DNA from 2 places in the Paraburkholderia jirisanensis genome. Region 2 is predicted to be linked to the other one. Evidence: predicted binding sites of a transcription regulator. Region 2 holds the regulator's gene; the other holds the start of a gene.

Region 1 (9,309 bases), on a different contig from region 2:
ATGAACGCGTTCGAACGGCTTTTTCAGCGAAGCCGGCGCGGTTTTGCGCGCGGTGTTGAAGGCGAACTGCTCGAGTGTCGCCGTGTACATGCGGCGCGCGCGGTCCGGCAAGTTGTGCGCTTCGTCGACCAGTACCGCGACGCGCCATTGATAAACCTGCGTCAACGCATAGAGCAACGCGCTGCCGTCGTAGTAGTAGTTGTAATCGCCGACTACCACGTCGCACCAGCGTGCGAGTTCCTGCGCAAGGTAATACGGGCACACATCGTGCGCGAGCGCGGCGGCGCGCACGGCACTACGGTCCAGACGTGGCGTGGCAAGCGCGGCATCGCGCGCGGCCGCGACACGATCGTAGAAACCGCGGGCCAGCGGGCACGATGCGCCGTCGCAGGATTTGTCCGGATGCTCGCACGCCTTGTCGCGCGCTACCAGTTCAAGCACGCGCACCGGCCAGGTGCCGGCGTGGTGCGCGAGTGCGTCGACTGCATCGAAGGCCAGCGCGCGGCCCGGCGTTTTCGCGGTCAGGAAGAAAATGCGGTCGAGATGGCCGGATGCGCAGGCCTTCAATAACGGGAACAGCGTGCCGAGCGTCTTGCCGATGCCGGTTGGCGCCTGCGCGAGCAGCGCACGGCCATCGCGCGCGGCGCGATACGCGGCAACCGATAACTCACGCTGGCCGCTGCGAAACGATGGATAGGGGAATTGCAGCGCGGCGAGAAAGGTGTCGCGCGCACTGCGATGGGTCTGTTCGCGCTGCGCCCAGCCGATAAAGCATTCGCATTGCGCTTCGTAAAAGGCACGCAGTTGCGCGGCGCTCTGCGTTTGTGTCAGCAGCGTTTCTTTCTGGCTGGCAATGTCGAAGTAGACCAGCGCGATCTCCAGCTGCGGCAGCGCCCGCGCCTCGCACAGCAGATGGCCGTAGATCAGCGCCTGCGCCCAATGCAGTGCGCGGTGATTGTCCGGCATCCGCGCGAGATCGCCGCGATATGTCTTGATTTCGTCGAGACGGTTGAGCGCGGCATCGTAGCCGTCCGCGCGACCGCGTACTGTCAGGTCGCGATACGTGCCCGACAGGGCAAGCTCTTTCTCGTAGCCGCCCGCACGCCGCGCGGCGACCAGCGCGTGGCCTTCGATGCCTTGCGCGGCCGTGGGGGCGGGTGTGAAGCGCAGATCGAGGTCGCCGCGTTTGGCGGTGAACTCGCACAGCGCGCGCACTGCGACTACGTAAGTCATGCGCCCGCCTCTTGCGCATCGGTGAGTGCGTGGCGTGCTTTGTCCGCGGTGCTTGCGTTGGCTGCGTTGGCTGCGTTGGCTGCGTTGGCTGCGTTGGCCGCGTTGACCGCATCGGCGGCATCGCGCTCAGTGCCTCCATTGCTCTGCCCGGCACCCTCCTCCAACCACCGTACATCGAGCACGCGCACCGGCATTCCGTGTTGCGCGCAATACGTCAGCCAGCGGATCTGATTGTCCTGCAAACGATCGCCCGGCCCCTTTACCTCGATCAGTTCGTAGCGCCGCTCGCGCGGCCAGAAGCGGATCAGATCGGGCAGCCCCGAGCGATTGCCGCGCACGTCGCGCAGCAGCCGCTCGAACCACAGCTTCAGATGCGCCGCGGGAATGCAAGCCAGCGCGACGTCGAGCAACTCGCGCGTCAGCATCGGCCAGAACACGAACGGCGACTGCACGCCAGCCTTGCTGTCGAGGTGGCGCAGGATCGTGACGCGGTAAGAGTCGTCGTCGAGTTGCGCGAGGCACTGCGCAAACAGCGGCGCGCGGCGCGCATAAAAGTCCGGCGCGTGCAGATCGGCTGGGCCGCGCTGGAATGGGTGAAAAAACGCCCCCGGCAGCGCGGCGAACACCGGCTCCCAGCACAGCAGACCAAATAGCGAATTGATCAGCGCGTTCTCGACGTAATGCACCGGTGCGTCGGGTGCATCGAGGTGATCACGCACGACGTATTCGACCGTGGATTGGACGGCCGATGGATGCGCCGGCCGCGCCAGCATCAACACGCCACGCTCGAGCGCTGGCGCTGGCGCTGGCGCTGGCGCTGGCGCTGGCACTGGCACTGGCACTGGCACTGGCACTGGCACTGGCATGGACATGGGCGCAGCCGCAGCCGCAGAAGCAGACACACGCCGCATTGACCCACTGCCAGCGCGGCGCCGCAGTCGCGGCAGCATACGCGCAATGCGCTGGCTTTCCTCCTCGCTTTCCGGCGCGGCGGCGGCTTCCAGCGCAAGCGTCAGCGCCGCGCCTTCGCGCCCCGCACATTCGAGCGTGCGCACACGCCGGTGCCGCGCACCGGGCCACGCGCAGCGTTGATAGACCGCCAGCGCAACATCCCACTGCTGATGCCGTTCCGCGTGATACCCAATGCGGTACAGCAGCTTCGCGCGCCGCGAAGCAAGCCACGCATTGCCGGTGTCGAGCGTATCGAGCACGGCAAGCAGCGGCTCCAGCGACTGCAGCGGATCGTCAGCGGCGAGTTGTTCGAGCGCCGCGCCGCACGCGTGCAACGCGAGGTAAAGGTCGACATCTTCGCGCTGCTGAAACGCGCGCGACGACGGCGCAAACGCGACCTGCTCGTACCGATGCACACCGAGGTCGGCCAGCACGAACTCAGACCAATCCTGCTGCAGATTGCCGAAGAACATCAGCCGCAGCCGCTCGCACAGCGGCGCCACGGCAACGTGCAGCACCTGTTCGGCCGCATGTGGATACCACCCCGCGTAAGGCCGCGCGTCGCCGCACTGCATGCGCAATGGCGCAAGCCATTCGTCTTTGCGGGCGGCTTTCAGACCTGCGAGCTGCGCGGAAAAGCACGTCAACAATTCCGCACGCGTACAAAGCGCGAACAGTTCATCGACGGTGACCGGCACGTCGGCTTCGAGCCAACCGGCTTCGACGAGCGGCGCAGCGGCTGCCTCGGCACAGCCGATTTCGCCGTACGACAGCCGGCTCGTGCGAAACAGTACGCCTTTGCGCATCAGCATGCGCACCAGCAGCGCCCGCGATGCCTCGGGCAGGCTCGCAAAGCCGTGCACGAAGGCGAGCTCCGCATCGCCGAGCAGATCGCCATAGCGTTGCGCGAGCCATTGCAGGGCACGCTCGAAGTTGCGCAGATAGTACAGAGGATCCGGGGCGTCTTGCGGCACGGCGGCGATTGATGAACGATGGACTGTATATTTATACAGTCATCATAGCAAAACGCGCCCAGGTGCCAACCCCTGACGCACACGCCCGCCCGGGCGCGGTGCGCCTAGGGCGCCCGCAGCACGCAGCGCGCAACGCGCAACGCGCATGCCAGGCTGGGCGCGGCACGCCCGCAGCAATCACCACACCCCGGTCACACTTCGGCGCGCGGCGCCGCAAGTTCCTGATCGCCGACACACACCGCCGGCACGAACCACGCGAGAAACAGGCCGAGCAGCGCCGCCGCTGCGGCAAGCGACAACCCGACATGGATCGATTCCACCAGCGCGTCGCGCGCCATCTTCATCATCGGACCATCCGCGTGGCCGGCCATGATCAGATGTTCGATCAGCGCCGCCTGCTGCGAATGATCGACGCGCAGATCCGGGCTCGAGAACGACTGCAGCCACTGGGTGGCCTGGAACGAATCGAGCGAGCGGTGCACGCCGTTCACGTACAGGTGGCTCAGCACCGCACCAGTGAGCGCGGTGCCCAGCATGCCGCCGAAGATACGCAGCGATTGCAGCAACGCGGTGGCCGCGCCCAGATGATCGCGCCCGACGATCTGCTGCGCGCAGATCGTCACATTGGTCGCCACCAGCCCGAGGCCGAGCCCGCTCAACGCCATGCAGGACATCCACACGTAATGCGGCTGATGGCCGGTCAGCTCGACGAGGCTGATGCAGGCCGCCGCAAAGCAGGCAAAGCCGATATGCATCAGCGCATTCGCGCGCCGGATCCGCGTGACGATGCGGTTGTTCAGCATGCTGCCGACCGTCGTCCCCAACAGCAGCGGCGTAATCAGCATGCCCGACTCGTGCGGCGACATCGCATAGCCGCCCTGAAACAGCAGCGGCACATAGAACACCAGTGAGAACAGCGCGAAACCGCCCAGCGCGGAAATCGCAAACAGCGGCGCAAGACGCCGGTCGAACAGCAGTTCGATCGGCACGACCGGATAACCGGCGCGCCGCTCCCAGAACCACAGCACGCCGCCGCACACAACCGCAAGGACCGCCAGCGCGATCGTCAACGGCGTGAGGCCGTCGCGCGGCAGCAGTTCGATCAGCAGTTGCAGTGCGCCGAACGTCAGCGCCACCACCGAAGCACCGACCCAGTCGAGCTGCACCGGCCCCGCGCGGCGCAACTGCGTGAGCGGCGGCAGAAAGCGCAGCACGAACAGCAGCGATACGAGGCCCACCGGCAGATTGACGAAGAACACCAGCCGCCAGCCGGCCATCTGCGTCAGCATGCCGCCGAGCGTCGGCCCGACGATGTTGGCCAGACCGAACGCCGACGTGACGAACACCAGCCAGCGCAGCCGCAGCCTCGGATCCGGAAACAGATCGGCGACGGTGGCAAACACGGTACCGATCAGAATGCCGCCGCCGATCCCTTGCAGGCCGCGCGCGAGCACCAGAAACAGCATGCTGGAGGCGACGCCGCACAGCAGCGAGGCACCGGTGAACAGCACGATGGCGGCCAGCAGGAACGGCTTGCGGCCGAACAGATCGCCCAGCCGGCCGAAGATCGGGATCGTGATCACCGAGGCCAGCATGTAGGACGTGGCGACCCACGCGTACAGATCGAAGCCCTTCAGATCCGCGACGATGCGCGGCAGCGCGGTGCCGACGATGGTCTGATCGAGCGCGACCAGCATCGCAACCAGCGCGATGCCGAGCATGGCCAGCAGCGATTCGCGAAACGGCAGCAACTGCCTGCCTGGATCGAAACTGGTCGCAATAGCAGGAATCATGATGGTGCACACGCGCAAAAGGGAGGCCGTTCTTCGCTGCGGGAGACGCGGTGCTTCACGGTGCGCCGCTAACGCTGAAGCGAAACGTCAGCGCGCCTGTGCAAACCACGCGAAGCGCGGAAATATTCCCGCGGCTCGAGCAAAGGAACTCCAGCGAATGTCGCACTGCCGCTGCAAAACGGCAAGTCATTTGCCGCGGCCGGGTGTCGTCATGTCCGCCCTCATGCCCGCCCTCATGCCCGCCCTCGTGCCGGCCCTCGTGCCCGCCCTCGTGCCACCCTCGTGCCACCCTCGTGCCACCTTCATGCCACCCTCATGCCACCCTCATGCCACCCTCATGCCGCCCTCAGGTTGCCCTCAGGTCGCCGCAGCAAGCGCGTACGCACCGGCCGCATTCACGCCCAGCTCGCCACCGAAGTGCGCTGAGTCGTCCTGTGACTCGCCAGCCAGACGAAACGCGCGTACCGCCGTCTGCATGATCACCGCCTGCTCGGTCAGCGATTGCGCGGCGGCGGCCGCCTGCTCGACGAGCGCCGCGTTCTCCTGGGTCAGCGCGTCCATCTGCGTGACGGCCATATTCACCTGCTCGATGCCCGCGCTCTGTTCGGCCGCAGCCGACGCGATTTCCTGCACGACGCCGCTCACTTTGGCGATCGCCGCGCGTGCGCCGTCGATCGTGCCGCCGGCCCGCTCGACCAGCTCGGCGCCGGTGCCCACCTTGCCGACCGCATTGCCGATCAGCTCGCGCACTTCCTTCGCCGCGCTGGCGCTGCGGTGCGCAAGCGACCTGACCTCCGCGGCGACCACCGCGAAGCCGCGCCCCTGCTCACCGGCGCGCGCCGCTTCGACGGCAGCATTCAACGCGAGGATATTGGTCTGGAACGCGATGCCTTCGATCACCGCGATGATCTCCACCATCCGCTGCGACGCGCCGGAGATATCGCGCATCGTCGTGACGGCCTGCGCCACCAGTGCGCCGCCGTCGCCGGCGATCTGTGCGGCATCCACGGCCAGCCGGCTCGCGCTCTTCGCGTTCTCGGCCGTCTGCCGCACCATCGAGGTGATCTGTTCCATGCTGGCCGCGGTTTCTTCGAGCGACGCGGCCTGGTTCTCGGTGCGTGACGACAGATCGGCGCTGCCGCTCGCGATCTCGCGCGCGCCGGTGGCCACGCTGTCGGCCGCCGTGCCGATGCTGCGGATCGTGCCGGACAGCGCGCCGCGCATGCGCTGCATGATAGCCAGCAGGCTCGACGCATCGCGGCCGGCGCGGCCCAGCACGATCGCGACCGTCAGATCGCCCTCGGCGATCGCACCGGCCACTCGCGCCGCGTAGCGCGGATCGCCGCCGATCGTGCGCTGGATACTGCGATTGATCGCCGCGACCAGCGCCGCGAGCACCAGCGCGAGCACCGCGAACACGCCGCCGACCACATAGAGGGAACGCATGAAGGCCGCGTCGATATCGTCGACATAGGCGCCGGTCGCGATGATCCAGTCCCACGGCGCGTAGCGCACCACATAGCCGAGCTTGCCGACCACGTCGGTCGCAGCCGCCTTCGGATGCGGAAACACGTAATCGACGAAACCGCCTTGCGGATCCTTCGCGACCGCTGCAAATGTCACATAGTGGTGCCGCCCGTCGGCATCGGCGGTGCCCGCGAGATCGCGGCCGTTCAGCGCCGGTTTGATCGGATGCATGATCATGCGCGGTGTCGAGTCGATCACCAGCAGATAGCCGTCTTCGCCGTAGCGGATGCCGCGTAGCCGCTCGAGTGCTTCCTTTTGCGCCGCGGCGGTGGACAGCGCGCCTTTTTGCGCGAGCGCCGCATACTCGTCGACGATCGACAGGCCGACGTGCGCGACGTTGACCAGATCGTGCTTGCGTTCCTCGATGCGCGTTTGCCGCGACAGCCACGCCGCCGATACCGATACCAGCAGCAGCGCGATCAGGCTGACCGCGAGCGGCAGCCAGAGCTTCTGCGCAAAGCTGAGCTTGTGCATTGCGTCTCCATTGTTATGGTGGTTTCGGATCGAACCACGCTTTTTGTCAGGCGCATTTGCAGACCGCGCCGGCCGCGCGCGGCGCAAATTGGGAATCGCCTGTTCCGTATATCGACCAGGACGGCTTGCGGATTTGTAGAGGGAAACCCTTGTTTCGCGTCAATGCGGCAAACAAAGGTGAAGCGCGTGCACAGAAGAGGACGCGCGGTGCGGCGGCGCAAGCTCGTATGAACTCGCGCCGCGCGTTGATTGGTCAGACCACGGCTTAGCCGCGCGGGCGATCCTGGCCTTGCGCGATGTGCGAGGTCGATGCCGACGTGGACGTCGACGAGGTTGTCGACGTGGATGGCGAGGCCGATGCCGAAGCGGAAGCCGGTGCCGGCGTGTCGTGCGTCTGCGCAACGCGTGCGGCCGGATTCGCGGCATTGCCTTCGGCTTGCGCGAGCACCACGCCCGCGCTTGCGTCGATCGCATCGGTGAACGGCTTCGGATCGATACCGATCGCCAGCACCATCATCGCCAGCGCGCCGAGCAGCGCGAACTCGCGCTTGCCGAGGTCCGCCAGCTTCGCGACGCGCGCATTCGCGATCGCGCCGAAAATCACGCGCTTATACATCCACAGCGTGTAAGCCGCACTGAGAATCAGCGTCAGCGCCGCCAGCGCGCCGATCCAGAAGTTGAACTGGATCGCGCCCATCAACACCATGAATTCGCCGACAAAACCCGAGGTACCCGGCAAGCCGACATTGGCCATCGAGAACAGCATCAGGAACCCGGCGAAGCGCGGCATCGTGTTGACCACGCCGCCGTATGCGTCGATCGTGCCGCTTTGGGTGCGGTCGAACAGCATGCCCGAGCACAGCAGCATCGCGCCCGACACGATGCCGTACGACAGCATCTGCACCACTGCGCCTTCCATCGACATGCGCGTGAACACGAACAGGCCGAGCGTGACGAGCCCCATGTGCGCAATCGCCGAATACGCGAGCAGCTTGCGGATATCGGTCTGCACCAGCGCGACGAGGCTTGCGTAGATCACCGCGACCAGCGACAGCGCGATAACGGCGGGCGCGAAGAAGTGGCTGGCCTGCGGCACGATCGGCAACACGAAGCGCACGAGGCCGTAGCCGCCGATCTTCAGCATGCCCATCAGCACCGCGGCGCCGGTCGGCCCTTCGAGGTGGACGTCGGGCAGCCACGTATGCAGCGGCCACATCGGCACCTTCACCGCGAACGCGGCGAAGAAGCACAGGAACACCAGCAGCTGCGGCCAGAAGTCGAGTTGCAGCGCGCGCCATTGCGCGAGGTCGAAGCTGTGTGCCTGCGCGTACAGGTAGATCATCGCCGCGAGCATCGCGAGCGAGCCGGTCAGCGAAAACAGGAAAAAGCGCAGCGCCGCGTGCGCGCGGTTCGACTGGCCCCACGTGCCGATCAGCAGATACAGCGGGATCAGCGTCGCTTCGAAGAACACGAAGAACAGCATGCCGTCCTGCGCGGTGAAGACGCCCTGCATAAAGCCCGACAACAGCAAAAACGCGCCGAAATACTGCGCGGCGCGACGGGTGATGGATTGCCACGAGGCGATCACGATGATCACGGTGGTCAGCGCGGTGAGCACCGTGAACCACAGCGAGATGCCGTCGACACCGAGATGCCATGCGATGCCCAACGAAGGCAGCCACGGTGCGTTTTCGACGAACTGCAGCGCGACGGCGTGATTCTCGAAGCCGTGCACCAGCGGAATGACCGGCGCGAGTCCGGCGAGTGCGCCAATCAGCGCGATCCAGCGAGTACGGTTTAGCGCACGGTCGGAACCGGCGCGCAGCACGACCAGGCCAGCCACGATCGGAATCCAGATCAGTTGGCTGAGTAACGGAGGCAGTTGCATGGGGCTTGTCTAAGACTTTTAACGAACGACGGCAGCAACGCTGTCGTCACCGAAAGCAGATTGATTACAAATGGGTTGTGGAAACCGGTACGGCACGCGAGGGAATCGACGAACCTGCGTGAGTGGCCCGTCAAGGGTTTACGAGCATACTCGCTCCCAGCACATTTTGCACCGCACCAAAAATTAGTGAGGCAAGCAACGAATCATTGCGTGTTGGGGGCTTGCCAGACGTGCTGCCGTTGTGCTTCGCACAATCCGCAAGGCTTTGGCAGCAATGGCGGGGTCGCAGCGCGTGCGGCGACCGTGGGCAGCGAGACGATTCGCCGCGCATCGTGTCGGCGATTCGCCACGCATCGAGCATGCCGGTTGCTCAAAAAAACCGCTCGCAGCGGGGAAATCCCTGGCACGTCACGGGGATGGATCGCGTTAGGCTTCAGCAAGGGAGGAGACAAACCCATGAGACGAGCTT
Region 2 (9,309 bases):
CTGGCCTTGCAGCACGACCTGGCCGGCATCGGCAAATTCGAGGCCGGCGATCACCCGCAGCAGCGTGGTCTTGCCGCAGCCGGACGGCCCGAGCAACGCAACCAGTTCGCCGGCCGGAAAGTCGAGCGACACGTTGTCGAGCGCAGTGAAGTCGCCGAAGCGCTTGTGCAGATTGCGAACGGTGATGCTCATCTGTGACACTCCTTATTGAGGCTGGCCGTCGGCCGGCGCGTGCGCACCAGCGGCGGCGACCGCTGCGGGACCGGCGTATGCGGGCACCGCGGTCGCGGCTCCATCGCGCCCTTGCGCCGACATATGGCGCTCGGCCAGCTGCTTCAGGCCGAGCGTCACCAGCGCGAGCAGCGCCAGCAACGACGCCACCGCGAAGGCCGCCGAGAAGTTGTATTCGTTGTAGAGAATTTCGACGTGCAGCGGCATCGTGTTGGTCTGCCCGCGAATATGACCCGACACCACCGACACCGCGCCGAATTCGCCCATCGCGCGCGCATTGCACAGGATCACGCCGTACAGCAGGCCCCATTTCACGTTCGGCAGCGTCACGCGACGGAAGATCTGCCAGCCCGACGCGCCGAGCACGTGCGCGGCTTCTTCCTCGTCGGTGCCTTGCGCCTGCATCAACGGAATCAGTTCGCGCGCGACGAACGGGAAGGTGACGAAGATCGTCGCGAGCACGATGCCGGGCACCGCGAATACGATCTGCACGTCGTGCGCCTGCAGCCACGGGCCGAACCAGCCCTGCGCGCCGAACATCAGCACGTAGATCAGACCGGAGATCACCGGCGACACCGAGAACGGCAGATCGATCAGCGTGGTCAGCAGCGCCTTGCCGCGGAATTCGAACTTCGCGATACACCACGATGCGACGAGGCCGAACACCAGGTTCAGCGGCACCGCGATGGCCGCGGTTATCAAGGTCAGTTTGATCGCGGACAGTGCGTCCGGGTCGGCGAGCGACTCGAAGTAGAACGCGATGCCCTTCGCAAACGCCTGGTAGAACACCGCGGCGAGCGGCACCACGAGGAACAGCGCGAGAAACACCAGCGCGATGCCGGTCAGGATCCAGCGCACCGCGCGCGGTTCGGTGACCGGGCCGTCGTGGCGCGTAGCGTTGGCGGCTGAGCGCGGCGCGTTTTGCAGCGTGGCGGAATGGTCGGTCATTGCGCGCCTCCCGGCCGGGCCGTGTTCAGCGTTGCTACGGCAGGCGCCGGCGGCGCCGCGCTGCGGCTCGTGCGCCGCTGCAGATACCATTGCAGCGTGTTGATCAGCAGCAGCATCAGGAACGACACGACCAGCATCACGACGGCCAGCGCGGTAGCGCCTGCATAGTCATACTGCTCGAGCTTCGTGATGATCAGCAGCGACGTGATTTCAGACTTCATCGGCACGTTGCCGGCGATGAAGATCACCGAGCCGTATTCGCCGAGCGCACGCGCGAACGCCAGTGCGAAGCCTGTCAACAAGGCCGGAAACACGGCCGGCAGAATCACGCGCCGAAACGTCAGCCAGCGCGATGCACCGAGGCATGCGGCGGCTTCCTCCTGTTCGCGCTCGAACTCTTCGAGCACCGGCTGCACCGTGCGCACCACGAACGGCAGACCGATAAAGGTCAGCGCGACCAGCACGCCAAGCGGCGTGAACGCCACCTTGATGCCGAGCGGCTCGAGAAACTGCCCGATCCAGCCGTTGCCCGCATAGACCGCGGCGAGCGAGATACCGGCCACCGCGGTGGGCAACGCGAACGGCAAGTCGACCACCGCGTCGACCACGCGCTTGAACGGAAACGTGTAGCGCGTCAGCACCCACGCCACCAGAAAGCCGAACACCGCATTGAGCAGCGCGCCGCCGAGCGCTGCGAAAAAGGTCAGCCGGTACGACGCGATCACGCGCGGCGAAGCGACCGCGCGCACGAACTGGCTCCAGTCGAGCGTCGCCGTTTTCAGGAAGGTGGCCGCCAGCGGAATCAGCACCACGAGGCTCAGATAAGCGACCGTGATACCGAGCGTGATGCCGAAGCCGGGCAGCGCGCTCGGTTTGCGGAAGGTCAACGTCGTCATGCTCTAGGCTCTTTTACTCAGGTTGTGCGCAAGGTGCTGCAGGTGCCTTCTTCAGGTGCCTTCATTACGCGAACAAACCGCAAAGCGCGCCTCGCGAGGCGCGCTTTGCGGTGCAATCAGCCGCGCTGGTTATTGCGGCTGGTAAATCGAATCGAATACGCCGCCGTCGGCAAAGTGGGTTTTCTGCGCCTTGGTCCAGCCGCCGAACGTATCGTCGACGGTGTAGAGCTTCAGCTTCGGAAACTTCGACGTCAGCGCGGCCGGCACCTTGTCCGAACGCGGACGGTAGAAGTTCTTCGCTGCGATCTCCTGGCCCTCCTCGCTATACAGGAAGTTCAGATACGCTTCGGCCAGCTTGCGCGTGCCGTGTTTGTCGACCACCTTGTCGACCACCGCGACCGGCGGCTCAGCCAGAATGCTGACCGACGGCACGACGATCTCGAATTTCTCCGGGCCAAACTCCTTCAGCGACAGGAACGCCTCGTTTTCCCACGCGATCAGCACGTCGCCGATATCGCGCTGCACGAAGCTGGTGGTCGCGCCACGTGCGCCCGAATCGAGCACGCCGGCGTTCTTGTAAAGCTTCGCGACGAATTCCTTGGCCTTCTGCTCGTTGCCGCCCGGTTGATGCAGTGCGTACGCCCATGCGGCCAGGTAGTTCCAGCGCGCACCGCCCGAGGTCTTCGGATTCGGCGTGACGATCGACACGCCTGGTTTGGTCAGATCGTCCCAATCCTTGATGTGCTTCGGGTTGCCCTTGCGTACCAGAAATACGATGGTCGACGTGTATGGCGACGCGTTGTCCGGCAGGCGCTTCTGCCAGCCCGGATCGACGAGGCCCTTGTTCGCGAGCGCGTCGATGTCGTAGGCAAGTGCCAGCGTCACCACGTCCGCCTGCAGGCCGTCCAGCACCGAACGCGCCTGCGCGCCCGAGCCGCCGTGCGACTGCTTGAAGGTGATCGACTCGCCGGTCTTCGCCTTCCATTGCTTGCCGAATGCCGCGTTGATGTCCTGGTACAGCTCACGCGTCGGATCGTACGACACGTTCAGAAGGGTCGTATCCGCAGCGTGCGCCGCCGTGCCCAAACTGAGCGCAAGCGCGCCGCCGAACGCCAATCCCGCGAAGAATTTCTTCATGTTTGCTGCGATCCCCGTAGTGTGCTTGACCATTTCTCTTCTCCACCCGCAACAAGTTTGCAGGCGCGGCTTGCTACTTTTGGGCTTGTGCTTTTCGCTTTGCTCTTGCCTGTTCGCCGCGCCAGTCATCGATGGAGGCCAGTCTATCCGGGGCCCTTCATCATTAAAAATAATGTTTCTTCATTTTTTAATACTCAAAAGTGGTAATGACGGCCAGGCGCGGCGTTGACGCATGTAAGGCGCTGTCTTAGCAGCGGTTTTCGCCGTTGCAGCGGCACCCAAACGGACGAACTTCAAGTAACGCTTGAATTGCCGCCGATACTGTATAAAAATACAGCCACCTGTTCATCCATACAGTGGCGCCATGACCAAACTCACCGCACGTCAGCAGCAGGTTTTCGATCTGATCCGCCGCGCCATCGAGCGCAGCGGCTTTCCGCCCACGCGCGCCGAGATCGCTGCCGAACTGGGCTTCAGCTCGGCCAATTCGGCGGAAGAGCATCTGCGCGCGCTGGCCCGTAAAGGCGTGATCGAACTCGCAGCAGGCGCGTCGCGCGGCATCCGTCTGTTGGCCGGTCAGGACGACGCGCCGCATCAGTTCACGCTGCCGCACGCGGGGCTGATGCAGTTGTCGCTGCCGCTGGTGGGCCGTGTCGCGGCAGGTAGCCCGATCCTCGCGCAGGAGCACATCGCGCAAACCTATGCATGCGACCCGGCGCTGTTCTCCAGCAAGCCGGACTACCTGCTGAAGGTGCGCGGGCTGTCGATGCGCGACGCCGGCATTCTCGACGGCGACCTGCTCGCCGTGCAAAAGCGCAGCGAAGCGAAAGACGGCCAGATCATCATCGCGCGGCTGGGCGACGACGTCACCGTCAAGCGCCTGAAGCGCCGCCCGAACGGCGTCGAACTGATCGCCGAGAACCCCGATTACGACAACATTTTCGTCGAGGCCGGCAGCGCGGAATTTGCGCTCGAAGGCATCGCCGTGGGCCTGATCCGGCCTACCGAATTCTGATATCCGAACCTCCCCCGGAGAGATCCATGGAACGCCTTGCCCGTTTGCTGCCCTTTCGCCAGTTCGGCCGTCTGCGTCATTTGCGCAGCCTCGTACCGTGTATGCCGCTTGAGGCGCTACATGCGGCGCGCACGGGTTCGTTGTTCGATAGTGAGGTGAGCGATCAGCTGCCGTCTGATGCGGTGGGCGTCGGTACGCCGGGCGCCACTGCGCCGGGCGTCGGTGCGCCGGGCGCCGCTGCGCTGCCGTCGTCGCTGCCGGCCTTTGCGCGCGTGTCGCTGAAGTCGTCGATCAATGCGCAGCCGGCGCAACGCGCGCCGGTGCGGGTTTATCACGGGCCGTCGCGGCTCATCATGGTCGGCACCGTCGACGCAGTGTGCCGGATGATCGATCGTTGCATCGCCGAGGAAAGCGCGGCGCTGCAAGGCGGCGCCGTTTGAGTTGGCGGGCGCGAGAGCTGCTTGAGGTGGCTGCTTGAGGTGGCTGCTGCGGTAGGTCACGGCGGTAGGTCACGGCGGTCGGTCGCGGTGGTAACCCGCGCAGTCGCCGCCGCGCGCGGCGTAGACTGGCCGCCGCACCCGCAGCGCGGCGAGTGCGCTACATCGCGCCGTCCGCGCCACGGCCCGCGTGGATTCTTCATCCGGTCGGCATAGTGCGGGATCGTTTTTGCGCGCGCGGAGTCTAGTTGATTCCCACGTTCAATCCATGTCCCGCACGATGAAGGTTCGTACCGTCCGCGTTCACTCAAAATATTCGATGCAAGGCCGTTTCACACGGTCGATGGCGATCGCGCTGGTTATTCTGGCGATCGTCGCCGCGCTGGCGTTCGCTTATGCGTCGCCGTACATCGCGCTCGAACGGCTCAAGCGCGCCGCCGATGCGCGCGATGCGCAAACAGTCAATCAATACGTCGATTTTCCCGCGCTGCGCGACAGCCTCAAGCAGCAACTGGTCGGGCTGCTCCAGCGTCGGCTCGAAGGTTCGGGGCACGGCAATCCGCTCGCCGCGATCGGCGCGATGATCGGCGTCGCGGTGATCGGACCGCTGGTCGATGCGTATGCAACGCCAGATGGCGTCGCGGCACTGCTCAACGGCATGCCGCCACGCGGTGAACCGGGAGAACGGCCGCCCGCACCGCCCGATGCGAATTCCAACGTGGATAACGCCGGCGCAGGCACGTCGTCACCCGCACCGTCACCCGCGCAACCCAATGCGCAAGCCCCGGCGAATGCGCCTGACACGCCACCGCAGCCGCCGCAAACCACGGCCGGCTATCGCGGCATCAACGAGTTCGTCGTCACCTACCGGCACGGCGTCGGCGACACGCGCTATGCGGCAATTTTGCGTCGCGAAGGTTTGTTCTCGTGGAAGCTCGCGGCGGTCGATCTGGCCGACTGACGCCCGTTCCCGGCAAATGCACGCCGGCGGCCAGATAGCTCCGGCCGACCCCGCTTACGCAGCCGCCGCCGCCTGCTCGCCCGGCGCCGAGCAGGCCACCAGAATGCTGCACGACACGCGATCGAGCAGCGGCGTGTTGCCCGCCCCCATCCACCAGCGCGACAAGCCCGTGCGGCAGCGATGGCCGACCACCACCAGATCCACCTTCAACTCTTCGGCCAGCGCCGCGATCTCGTCGATCGGATGACCGAACGCGAAGTGCCCCTGGGCACTGACGCCGCGCTCGGTCAGCCAGTCGACGCCTTCCTGCAGGATCTCGCGCGCGGTTTTTTCGAAGCTCCCGCACGCGACGTCGGTCAACAGCCCGGCGCTTTGCGCGATGCTCGAGCGCATGTCGACCACCGACAGCAAATGCGTTTCGGCTTTCAGATCGAGCGCCAGATCCGCGCCGCAGCGCAGTGCCTTGCGCCCTTCGCGCGAGCCGTCGTAGCACAGCAGAATCTTGTTGTAGCTCGCCATCGTGGATCTCCCTCCCGCGTGGATCGCGGTCTCGAAACAATCATGGTGCGCCGCAATTGCGCTTGCAAGGCGTGGAAAACGCTAACTGTCCGCAGCACGCCTGAGCGGCGCTGCCGCACTGCGGGATGACCCTGCCGCGGGCCGCGGACGCATGGTTGCGCTCGCCGGCACGGTGCGCCGATAGCCTAGAATAGGCTGCCCTTCACGGGTCTCAGCGCGCTTGCGCACGTTCGCCGGACGGCACCCGCAACGCGACGCGCGGGGCTGTCTGCGCGGCCACACAGTGAGCATGCGGACCGTGTGGCAGCTCACACAGCGCGCCGCGCCCAAGCTTCCTTGCATCCTTATCGAGCCATCGCCGATTTATGACCGAAGCCGCCATCGAATTTCATCGTGTCAAAAAGCACTACGGCGGCAAGGCGGTAGTCGACGATCTGTCGTTCGACGTGCGCCCCGGCGAATGTTTCGGACTGCTCGGCCCGAATGGCGCCGGCAAGACCACCACGCTGCGCATGCTGCTCGGTATTGCCGCGCCCGATGCCGGCTCGATCCGTCTGTGCGGCGAACCGATACCGGCGCGCGCGCGTCATGCCCGCACGCGCGTCGGCGTGGTGCCGCAGTTCGACAATCTCGATCCGGACTTCACCGTGCGCGAGAACCTGCTGGTATTCGGCCGCTATTTCGGTCTGTCGACCGGCGATACGCGCGCGCTGGTGCCGTCGCTGCTGGAGTTCGCGCGGCTCGAGCACAAGGCCGATGCGCGGGTCAGCGAACTGTCGGGTGGCATGAAGCGGCGCCTGACGCTGGCGCGCGCGCTGGTCAACGACCCCGACGTGCTGGTAATGGACGAACCCACTACCGGCCTCGATCCGCAGGCACGTCATCTGATCTGGGAGCGCCTGCGCTCGCTGCTGTCGCGCGGCAAGACGATTCTGCTGACCACCCATTTCATGGAAGAAGCCGAACGCCTGTGCGACCGGCTGTGCGTAATCGAAGAAGGACGCAAGATCGCCGAGGGCGCACCGAAGGAGCTGATTGCCGCGGAGATCGGCTGCGATGTGATCGAAGCGTACGGCGCGGATCCGTTCGCGCTGCGCGACGAACTGGCGCCGCTCGCGGTGCGCACCGACATCAGCGGCGAGACGTTGTTCTGCTATGTCAACGACCCGCAACCGGTGCTGGCGCGGCTCAAGCAGCGTAACGATCTGCGCTATCTGCACCGGCCCGCGAACCTCGAAGACGTATTCCTGCGCCTGACCGGCCGGGACATGCAGGAATAGCGGCGGCACGCGCCGCGCGCGGCGCCCGTCAAACACTCACACACCCACCTTCCCCATGGACGCACGCTCCTACGACCCACCCGATCGCCCGATGAAGCCGGCACACGAACGCTTCGCCGCGCTGCCGGCGAATGCCGCGAACTGGTTCGCCGTATGGCGCCGCAACTACCTGGTGTGGCGCAAGCTCGCGCTGGCATCGATGTTCGGCAATCTGGCCGACCCGATGATCTACCTGTTCGGGCTCGGCTTCGGGCTGGGCCTGATGGTCGGACGCGTGGATGGCGTGTCGTATATCGCGTTTCTGGCGGCGGGCACGGTCGCTTCGAGCGTGATGATGTCGGCCAGCTTCGAATCGATGTATTCGGGATTTTCGCGGATGCATGTGCAGCGCACATGGGAAGCGATCATGCACACGCCAATGACGCTCGGCGATATCGTGCTGGGGGAAATTGTCTGGTCGGCCAGCAAGTCGGTGCTGTCCGGTGTTGCGATTCTGCTGGTGGCCGGCGCGCTCGGTTACGCGCAATTTCCGTCGACGCTCGTCGTGTTGCCGGTGATCCTGCTTGCCGGACTTGCGTTCGCGAGCCTCGCGATGATCGTCACGGCACTTGCGCCGTCGTACGACTTTTTCATGTTTTATCAGACGCTCGCGCTCACGCCGATGCTGCTGCTATCGGGCGTGTTCTTCCCGGTGTCGCAGTTGCCGGCCGCCGCGCGCTTCGCGACAGAATTGCTGCCGCTCACGCATGCGGTCGACCTGATCCGGCCGGCAATGCTCGGCCGGCCGATCGACGACGCGGCGCTGCACGTCGCCGTGCTGGTGTTTTACACGATCGTGCCGTTCCTGATTTCGGCGGTGCTGCTGCGGCGCCGGATGATGCGCTGAGCGCCAGCGCGCATCAATCTTCGTCGTCGGACCACGGAATCTCGACGTCGGACACGAACTCGACCGTCGCGAACGGACCGCCTTCCTGGCGTCCCTGCTTGCCGTCGGCGCGATGCCATTCGACGCGGAACACGGTGCCCGGCTGATCCGCCAGCAGACGCACGGTGCGCACTTCGTCGGGATCGGACTCTTCGACCGGGCCGTCGAGCGAGATCAGAAGCGCCTGCGGCCATACGCCGTCAGCCGGATCGTAAATGCGGTCGCCATCCGGAATGGATGTAAAAGCGTCCACGCCGATGGTCGCCGATGCATCGACGATCATCTTGCCCAACGCGCGCAACAGCGCGGTTGCGCGGGCCGAATTGGCCTGGCGGATCGCGAGGTCCCCGCGCGTCAGCGCCTGCTCGAGCTTCGGGTTCGTCTTCTGTTGCGCCATGCGTTTTTCCTGAATTCGTACGTTCTTATGTATGACGGGCCTGCCCTCGGAGGCTCGACCGCCCGCCGCAGCGGGTTGCCGCGGCCTTTTTGGGGTTTGCATCGTACCATCTGCACCCGGCACGGTTGCAATACCCACGGCTGTAATGCCCACTGCTGTAATACCGGCTAACGCACATAGACGTCCGTGCGCGCGCCAGTTCACCCAGTTTAGGATGAGATCGGCCAATGGGAGACCGCTATCTGCCTTGCTTCGGTGCCGCAATGCAGTCCGCATCGACCGTGCCTGCCTGCGCGCGCACCTGCCGCCGTCTAGAAGCCGAGACCTACCGCGAGCAGCCCCGCGACAATACCCAGGCCGACCACCGCAACCGCGACCACGGCCAGCAGGCGCGGCCGGAACGAGCGCGCAAGCATCGCCAGCGACGGCACGCTGATCGGCGGCAGCGTCAGCAGCAGCGCGCCCGCCGGCCCAACGCCCATGCCCAGTGCGAGCATGGCCTGGATGATCGGCACCTCGCCCGCCGTCGGGATCACGAACAGCATGCCGGCCACCGCGAAAGC

Evidence for each region. Region 2 encodes LexA, which represses DNA repair genes until DNA is damaged. Its sites were predicted from a motif close to ACTGTATNNNNATACAGT; they were not measured.
Region 1: the regulator LexA is predicted to act here: its motif matches at 3,181-3,198, upstream of ACYVNQ_RS15180 (VRR-NUC domain-containing protein).

The regions. Positions count from the first base shown of each region.
Region 1 is NZ_BAAGSQ010000025.1:781,318-790,626, forward strand. It holds gene ACYVNQ_RS15175 (ATP-dependent DNA helicase) at 1-1,233, opposite strand, end outside; gene ACYVNQ_RS15180 (VRR-NUC domain-containing protein) at 1,230-3,158, opposite strand; gene ACYVNQ_RS15185 (MFS transporter) at 3,350-4,951, opposite strand; gene ACYVNQ_RS15190 (methyl-accepting chemotaxis protein) at 5,309-6,952, opposite strand; gene ACYVNQ_RS15195 (complex I subunit 4 family protein) at 7,218-8,840, opposite strand; gene ACYVNQ_RS15200 (hypothetical protein) at 9,297-9,309, shown strand, end outside.
Region 2 is NZ_BAAGSQ010000012.1:125,947-135,255, forward strand. It holds gene ACYVNQ_RS07225 (sulfate/molybdate ABC transporter ATP-binding protein) at 1-192, opposite strand, end outside; gene cysW (sulfate ABC transporter permease subunit CysW) at 205-1,179, opposite strand; gene cysT (sulfate ABC transporter permease subunit CysT) at 1,176-2,075, opposite strand; gene ACYVNQ_RS07240 (sulfate ABC transporter substrate-binding protein) at 2,205-3,245, opposite strand; gene lexA (transcriptional repressor LexA) at 3,577-4,227, shown strand; gene ACYVNQ_RS07250 (hypothetical protein) at 4,254-4,667, shown strand; gene ACYVNQ_RS07255 (DUF2939 domain-containing protein) at 4,984-5,625, shown strand; gene ACYVNQ_RS07260 (universal stress protein) at 5,680-6,144, opposite strand; gene nodI (nodulation factor ABC transporter ATP-binding protein NodI) at 6,510-7,424, shown strand; gene ACYVNQ_RS07270 (ABC transporter permease) at 7,480-8,310, shown strand; gene ACYVNQ_RS07275 (hypothetical protein) at 8,324-8,746, opposite strand; gene ACYVNQ_RS07280 (permease) at 9,058-9,309, opposite strand, start outside.